2 regions of the Agarivorans sp. QJM3NY_33 genome follow, and region 1 is predicted to be linked to the other one. Evidence: predicted binding sites of a transcription regulator. Region 1 holds the regulator's gene; the other holds the start of a gene.
The links. Region 1 encodes ArgR, which controls arginine synthesis, uptake and breakdown. Its sites were predicted from a motif close to ANTGAATANNTATTCANT; they were not measured.
Positions count from the first base shown of each region.

Region 2: a site for ArgR is predicted at 2,400-2,417, ahead of ACRRSY_RS14645 (OadG family transporter subunit). Genes of this name have one in related genera too.

Region 1 covers NZ_CP194039.2:4,153,725-4,157,843, reverse strand. The annotation lists gene ACRRSY_RS18615 (ABC transporter permease) at 1-205, shown strand, start outside; gene ACRRSY_RS18610 (ABC transporter ATP-binding protein) at 221-1,273, shown strand; gene argR (transcriptional regulator ArgR) at 1,297-1,764, opposite strand; gene ACRRSY_RS18600 (transporter substrate-binding domain-containing protein) at 1,953-2,660, shown strand; gene mdh (malate dehydrogenase) at 2,840-3,772, shown strand; gene ACRRSY_RS18590 (tetratricopeptide repeat protein) at 3,887-4,119, shown strand, end outside.
Region 2 covers NZ_CP194039.2:3,260,393-3,264,511, forward strand. The annotation lists gene ACRRSY_RS14635 (sodium ion-translocating decarboxylase subunit beta) at 1-283, opposite strand, end outside; gene oadA (sodium-extruding oxaloacetate decarboxylase subunit alpha) at 294-2,069, opposite strand; gene ACRRSY_RS14645 (OadG family transporter subunit) at 2,089-2,331, opposite strand; tRNA gene ACRRSY_RS14650 (tRNA-Arg) at 3,045-3,121, opposite strand; tRNA gene ACRRSY_RS14655 (tRNA-Arg) at 3,174-3,250, opposite strand; tRNA gene ACRRSY_RS14660 (tRNA-Ser) at 3,262-3,354, opposite strand; tRNA gene ACRRSY_RS14665 (tRNA-Arg) at 3,402-3,478, opposite strand; tRNA gene ACRRSY_RS14670 (tRNA-Arg) at 3,527-3,603, opposite strand; tRNA gene ACRRSY_RS14675 (tRNA-Arg) at 3,657-3,733, opposite strand; tRNA gene ACRRSY_RS14680 (tRNA-Arg) at 3,784-3,860, opposite strand; tRNA gene ACRRSY_RS14685 (tRNA-Ser) at 3,872-3,964, opposite strand.

The DNA of each region.
Region 1 (4,119 bases):
TTTTGTCGATAGCATGAAGGAACTGCCCATCACTCTTATTCTAAGACCATTCAATTTTAATACTTTGTCCACCCAAGTGTGGGACTTAGCCTCATTAGAACAGTTAGAACAGAGTGCTTTGGCGGCACTCACCATTTTGCTGGCTGGTATTATTCCGGTGATCATCATGAGTCGCAATATTGGTTTATCAGAGCCTCGTCGATAAGGAAGTTTAGCCTCCATGAGTATAGAGTTACGCCAAGTTAATCATTACTACGGTAAGCAGCAAGCACTAAAAGATGTTAGTTTAACGGTGGATAGCCACCAAATTGTTGCCTTACTTGGGCCATCAGGTTGTGGAAAAACCACCTTACTAAGATTGATTGCAGGTTTAGAACGTTTGCAAAGCGGTGAGCTTTATTTGCAACAAAAATTAGTGGCAGCGCCCGCTAAAGGGATTCATCTGCCTCCTGAGCAACGTGCGATAGGCATGATGTTCCAAGACTACGCGCTCTTTCCGCACATGACTGTTCGCGCTAATATTGAATATGGTTTCGCTACTCGTCAAGACCTACCGCAACGACGTCAATGGGTTCAAGATAGCTTAGCAAACATGGGCATGAACGGTTTGCTGGAGCGCTTCCCACACACTTTATCCGGAGGTCAGCAGCAACGTGTCGCCTTACTTCGGGCGCTTGCTCCTGAGCCAAGTACGCTGCTACTTGACGAACCATTCTCGGCCTTAGATGAGCATTTACGTCAACAGGTGCGAGAAGAAACCCTCGATATTTTAAAGAAGAGTGATACGCCGGCGTTAATGGTCACCCATGATCCTTTCGAGGCAATGTTTATTGCCGATCGAATTGTCGTGATGGAGCAGGGTAAAATCATTCAAGATGACACGCCACAACAACTCTACAATCAGCCAAAGAATGCTTTTGTTGCCGCTTTATTTGGCCCGAGTAATCGATTTTCCTCCAAGGTGCGGCAAGGAAAAGTGGTGACGGCTCTGGGCTCATTTGCGGCAGAGCAATTTGCCGACGAGCAAGCAGTTGAAGTGATCGTGCGGGCCAAAGATGTCATGGTTCATCAACTCGAAAATAGTGAGATGATTGAAGCAACTATCATTTCAGTTCATCCCATGGGTAACGAAACCCATTTTAGGCTGCGATTAGCCGCGCTACCAGAGCAGGTTTTACATGCTCGCATGCGCGATCATTGGCAGGCTGAACCTGGGGTTAAAGTTTGGTTATCGGTGGAACATTTAGCGGCTTTTGTCTTCCCCAAAGCTTAGTTTGGGGAAGGGGCCATTAGGTGCTAACTGATTTCGAATAGTTCTTTGACTGATTGAAATACGTCAGCAATGTCAATTTGACGGGTAGGGGTGATAAAAATGGTATCGTCTCCGGCAATGGTGCCAAGGATCCCTTCGGCCTTACCTAAAGAATCCAATAGGCGAGCAATTAATTGTGCAGCCCCTGGGCTGGTATGAATGACAATTAGTGCATCGTTGAAGTCCATTTCTAAAACCAAGATTTTAAGTTGGCTAGAAACGGTCGGGACCCCCAATTCGGCAGGTAAACAGTAAACCATTTCCATCTTGGCATTGCGGGTGCGAACCGCCCCAAATTTGCTCAACATTCGTGAGACTTTAGATTGGTTAATGTTTTCAAAACCTTGCTCCTGCAAGGCGGTAACGATTTCAGCTTGCGAACCAAATCGTTCTTCTTTTAACAGTGATTTAAAGGCTTTTATTAACTGTTCTTGTTTATCGCTATATTTCATCGGTGATCCGAGCTTATAAATCCGCAGTTATTGTCGCCAACTTTAACTCTTATATCAACTTTATTCCCCTTTTGTGCATATAAATGCATAGTTTGGCACACTATTCGGTAGTGAAGTTCTCGCTATGAGTTGTTCGAGTGAGCAAAGCTGCATTATCATAGTTGTAAAGACATGATGAGTAATCACTTATGCGCTGCAAATTTTTGTTATTTCTATCCTTAATATTGATACATTTTGCTCAGGCAGAGGAGCTACCATTACGGGTTGTCACCGAAGCTTCATATCCGCCTTTTGAGTCGTTTGACCAAAATAAGCAGCTGGTGGGTTTTGATATCGATCTCGCGAAGGCCCTCTGTATGCAGATGAAAAGAGAGTGTCAGTTTTATCACCAACCCTTCGATAGTCTATTGGGCAGTGTGGCGGTCGGGCACTATGATTTTGCGATTTCAGCCTTGGATATTACTGAGCCTCGCCAGCGTTTAGTGAATTTTAGCCACGCTTATTTTGACAATATCGCAGTCTATATTACCAAAGCTGAGTATAAGCTCACATCTCAGTCGGTGGTTGCAGTACAGAATGGTTCCAGTTTCCAGCGTTTCTTGCGTCGCCAACGTAAAGCCATATTCTCTATTTCTTACCCTAGTTATCAATTGGCTTTGCAGGATTTGCTGCAAGATCGTATTGATGCTGTGCTGCTGGATTCTGCTGCGGCGCATTATTGGTTAGTAAAACACCCACAATATGTGCTCCAAACTGATAGAACTTATCCAGCAAGTGGTTTAGGTATTGCTGTGTCGAAACAAGATCAGCGTTTACTCCAGAAAATTAACGATGCATTGAAAGTGTTAAAAAGTAATGGCGAGTATCAGGCTATCTACCAAGCTTATTTTAAGTAGCAAATACAGTTAGACCAAGGTCTAAAACGAGTTGTTAAAGTGTGATTGAGTCGGTCTTTTAGTGTTTTATAGTTGCTTTAAAAATGTTGCTAAATTGTATTTCTTTATAGATTCCGCTATCTTGTGTGTGTCTTTAAAGATTACCCCTCTACCACAATAAAAAAGCATGGAGAAGTTGGATGAAAGTAGCCGTATTAGGTGCCGCTGGCGGAATAGGTCAAGCCCTTTCATTACTATTAAAAACTCAATTACCTGCGGGTTCTGAACTTTCACTTTATGATATCGCTCCTGTTACTCCTGGGGTTGCGGTTGATTTGAGCCATATCCCGACTCAAGTCGCAATACAAGGATTTGCAGGAGAAGACCCGACACCTGCCTTGGAAGGTGCTGACATTGTATTAATTTCAGCGGGTGTGGCGCGTAAACCTGGAATGGATCGCTCTGATTTATTTAACATTAATGCAGGTATTGTTAAAAATTTAATTGAAAAAGTTGCCGCGACTTGCCCAAGCGCGTGTATTGGTATTATCACCAACCCTGTCAATACGACTGTGCCTATTGCCGCGGAAGTACTAAAAAAGGCGGGTGTTTACAATAAGAGTAAACTTTTTGGGGTGACAACCCTCGATGTGATCCGCTCAGAAACTTTTATTGCGGAAGCCAGAGGCCTCAACCCTGCAGATATAAAACTTAATGTGATTGGTGGTCACAGCGGGGTGACAATTTTACCTTTGCTATCGCAACTAGACGGTATTGAATTTAGCGATGATGAAATCGCTGCCATGACCACGCGAATTCAAAATGCGGGCACCGAAGTCGTGGAAGCCAAAGCTGGTGGTGGCAGTGCTACGCTTTCGATGGGGCAGGCCGCAGCACGTTTTTGTCTCTCTTTAGTGAAAGCTGCGCAAGGTGAAGACGTGATTGAATGTGCCTATGTTGATGGCGGCAGTGAGCACGCTCAGTTCTTTGCTCAACCAGTTCGCTTAGGTCCGCAAGGCGTGGTTGAAATTTTACCTTATGGTGAAATTAGCAGCTTTGAAAAATCAGCTATCGATGGCATGTTAGATACCTTACATGGTGATATCGATAAAGGAATTGAATTTGTGAGTTAATCTTAGCGAATTCAGGTCAAGGAGTGCTTGCACTCCTTTTTTGTATTTGAAAAGTCGCTTTAGTTTTGTTTCAAAGTGCCGATAGCCTAGAGGTGAACGGTATAGGAACGGCAAATGAACAAGTATCTTCCCCCATTGTTACTGTTGGCGAGCTTAACGACTCCGGTTTTGGCTGAACCTATCGAGCCCTTGTCGGTGGATGCTGAATCCGAGCAAACTGCTGCACCAACTCAAATAGTTGATTCCACAGAGTACACTAGCCCTTCTGATATTGACGCGGTTCAGCTTTATAAACAAGGGGAGCTGATTTCTTGGATTAATAAAAATCAGCATCTGGCTCGCGTTAA
Region 2 (4,119 bases), 890 kb from region 1:
AATCCGTTAAAGCCCCCACCCCCATAAAGATCAATAAAGGGAAAACGCCAGTTTCGATCCCCACATGATAAATGTAATACAGTAAACCACCCTCTTCAGTAAAACCTGCGTTAGGAATGTTTGCTAATACTGCACCAAAGCCAATGGGTAATAACAATAAGGGTTCAAATTTACGGACAATCGCCAAATATAGCAGTAATAAACCCACTGCCATCATGACCACCTGACCAAGCTCAAAATTGGCGATACCCGTTTCGAGCCAAAGCTTCATTAATCCTTCCACTGTCGCTCCTTTATGCGATGCTAAGCAGGATTTCGCCTACCGCTACCGCATCACCTTCTTTAACTAGAACCTCTGCAACCACCCCGGTTTTAGCGGAACGAATTTCGGTTTCCATTTTCATTGCTTCCATGATCAACAATACGTCACCTTCCTGAACTTGCACCCCAGGTTTGGCCAAGACTTTAAAAATATTTCCAGCTAATGGTGCCGGCAGTGCTTCACCGCCAGTTGGGACCGCCACAGGGCTTGCAGGCGCAGAAGAACTTACAGCCGCCACTCCATCAATGGAGCCTTCAGGACCGACATCAACGGTGTAAAGCTGCCCATCGACCCGTACCGAATAAGTCTCGACAGAACCTTGCTTAACAGCAACCGCGGGCGCGGGCTTAACGTCATCGGCGCTAGGCATCGGCTCAAAAGCGGATGCATCGCCACGATTCTCCAGAAATTTCAAGCCGATTTGTGGGAATAAGGCATAAGTTAAAGCGTCGTCAATCACCGCATCTGCCAGCTTAAAGCCTTTGTCTGCTGAATGTTGTTTTATTTCAGACTCTAAACGTTCCATTTCAGCTTCGAGTAAATCAGCTGGACGACAAGTAATGGCTTGTTCGCCATCAAGCACTCGTTTTTGTAGTTCACTATTGAGTTCGCCGGGAGCTTTACCGTAATGACCAGTTAAAATACCAGCCGTCTCTTTGGTAATGGTTTTATAGCGCTCCCCGGTAAGCACATTAATCACCGCTTGCGTGCCCACAATTTGTGAGGTTGGCGTGACTAGCGGGATATAACCTAAATCTTTACGAACTTTAGGGATCTCTGCCAGTACTTGGTCCATTTTATCGGCCGCACCCTGCTCTTTCAGTTGGCCTTCCATGTTCGTCAGCATCCCACCAGGCACTTGCGCAATCAGGATCCGAGAATCAACCCCCTTCAAGCTGCCCTCAAACTTCGCATACTTCTTACGAACTTCACGGAAGTAAGCGGCAATGGCTTCCAATTTCGTCAGATCTAAACCAGTGTCACGCTCAGTCCCTTCTAGCATCGCCACGATGGTTTCTGTTGGGCTATGTCCATAGGTACAGCTCATCGAAGAAATGGCAGTATCAATAATATCCACCCCGGCTTCAATGGCCTTCATATGAGTCGGTAGACTTAAACCCGTGGTCGCATGACAATGCAAAGCTATCTCTACGTCAGTATCGGCTTTCAGACGTTTAATTAATGCCTCAGCTTCATAAGGCTTAAGTAGGCCAGACATATCCTTAATTGCAATCGAATGACAACCAAGGTCTTCCAAACGCTTCGCCAAATCAACCCAGTTTTCGATAGAGTGAATCGGACTAGTGGTGTAAGAAATCGTTCCTTGGGCATGCGCCCCACAATCAAGCGCCGCTTTTACCGCCGTTTGAAAGTTACGAGGATCGTTCATCGCATCGAAGATACGAAAAACATCCATCCCATTTTTAACTGCGCGCTCTACAAAACGTTCGACCACATCGTCAGCATAATGCCGGTAACCCAATAAATTTTGTCCCCGTAGCAACATCTGTTGCTTGGTATTTGGCATGGCTTTTTTCAGTTCTCGCAGACGCTCCCATGGATCTTCACCCAGATAACGAATACAAGCATCGAAGGTCGCCCCACCCCATGTCTCCAGAGACCAATAACCAATTTGGTCTAATTGCTCAGCAATGGGCAACATATCTTCAATACGAAGACGGGTTGCTAGCAATGATTGGTGCGCATCACGTAGCACAACATCGGTTAAAGCAAGTGGTTTAGACATTGCGTTAAATCCCCTTTAGTTATTGAGCCTTCCGGTACTGTTGAACCGCTGCAGAGATCGCAGCAACAACGGCGGTATTATTGGCTTGTTTAGTCGAAGTAGAAGACGAGTGACTAGGCTTGGTTGGTTCGATCAATGGCGGAGCTAATTTGGCAAGACCTAAAACGGCTAAAATAAGCAACGATAGGAAAGCAAACACGGCGACCATCCCGATCCCCATAAGTGTGGCTGCTTCCAACAACAGCTCGGTCATATCTATCATATTATTAATCCACATCCTTTAAGATTGCCGTAAGAATTACATGCAAACTGACAAAAATCAAACTGGAATTTGAATAAATATTCAAAATATTAGTATTGTTAATTTTATTTTATCAATAGGAAAATTCATAATCTAGTGACGGCGAAACCTGACAAGGCTAAATAAGCTATATATTAACAAGCTGTTAACATTCATCGCGATACAGATTATTGTCCGATTTATAAGCTAATTTACCAGCTTAGCTAAACTAAAAGAAGCCTGCAGGATCACAACAGTTACAAAATGAAGCTGAATAAGAGATGAATACCAATTTCAACTAGAGATCCTAACTTCGTAATATAAAAATGTCCCCTATAAACCATCAAATTATTCACAAGCAGGTATCACTAAAGGCTAAAAAAATACCCTAATTTAAAAACCTTAGCGCGCTATCAATGATAGCTATGAAGCCAGCTTCGACAAATTAATATCAAATAATAGTGAGGGACTTGGCTTTTAAGCAAAACGCAACAAAAATGAATCAACTCATTGAAGAGGCCGCCGTCTGCGCGCAGATTCAAAGCTATCGATCAACCAATAACAATTCTAAATATCGATGTCATTCATCGAATGTCGATGATGATTAGCTGAGCGCAAATACAATATTTGTAAGAGCATAAGCGCATCGAAACCGCTTTAGAGCAGTAAACAAAAGAGAAGTCATAGAAAGGAGATGGCGCGCGTGGAAGGATTCGAACCTCCGACCGCCTGGTTCGTAGCCAGGTACTCTATCCAGCTGAGCTACACGCGCACAGATAACACTTGAATAAAAAACTCACATTAATGGTGAGCCTCTTAAAGAATGGCGCGCGTGGAAGGATTCGAACCTCCGACCGCCTGGTTCGTAGCCAGGTACTCTATCCAGCTGAGCTACACGCGCGTTGAAATCGATGGCGGTGAGGGAGGGATTCGAACCCTCGATAGGGCTACAAACCCTATACTCCCTTAGCAGGGGAGCGCCTTCGGCCACTCGGCCACCTCACCACGATTTCACTCCAACAAAATCAGCATAACACTGATTTTAAGAAGAATGGCGCGCGTGGAAGGATTCGAACCTCCGACCGCCTGGTTCGTAGCCAGGTACTCTATCCAGCTGAGCTACACGCGCGCAAAAACACTGCAATATAAGAATGATCACTCATTCTATTGTAAATAATGGCGCGCGTGGAAGGATTCGAACCTCCGACCGCCTGGTTCGTAGCCAGGTACTCTATCCAGCTGAGCTACACGCGCACAGAAACACTTGAATAAAAAAAGCTCACATGAACTATGAGCTTTTAAAATAATGGCGCGCGTGGAAGGATTCGAACCTCCGACCGCCTGGTTCGTAGCCAGGTACTCTATCCAGCTGAGCTACACGCGCACAAAAAAACTGTTTATATAAGAACGACCGAAATCATTCTACTTTAAATATGGCGCGCGTGGAAGGATTCGAACCTCCGACCGCCTGGTTCGTAGCCAGGTACTCTATCCAGCTGAGCTACACGCGCGTTGAAATCGATGGCGGTGAGGGAGGGATTCGAACCCTCGATAGGGCTACAAACCCTATACTCCCTTAGCAGGGGAGCGCCTTCGGCCACTCGGCCACCTCACCGCGATTTCGGATGCAGATATTACTGCTTCCAAAAATATAGTCAAACCTTTTTTGCCAGTTTTCTTTTGTTCGTACAGCTTTCGAACAGTTCGCTGTATTTTTGATAGATATACGTCCAAAAATGCAGCGAGCACAATTCTTTCTGAACCAGCAAG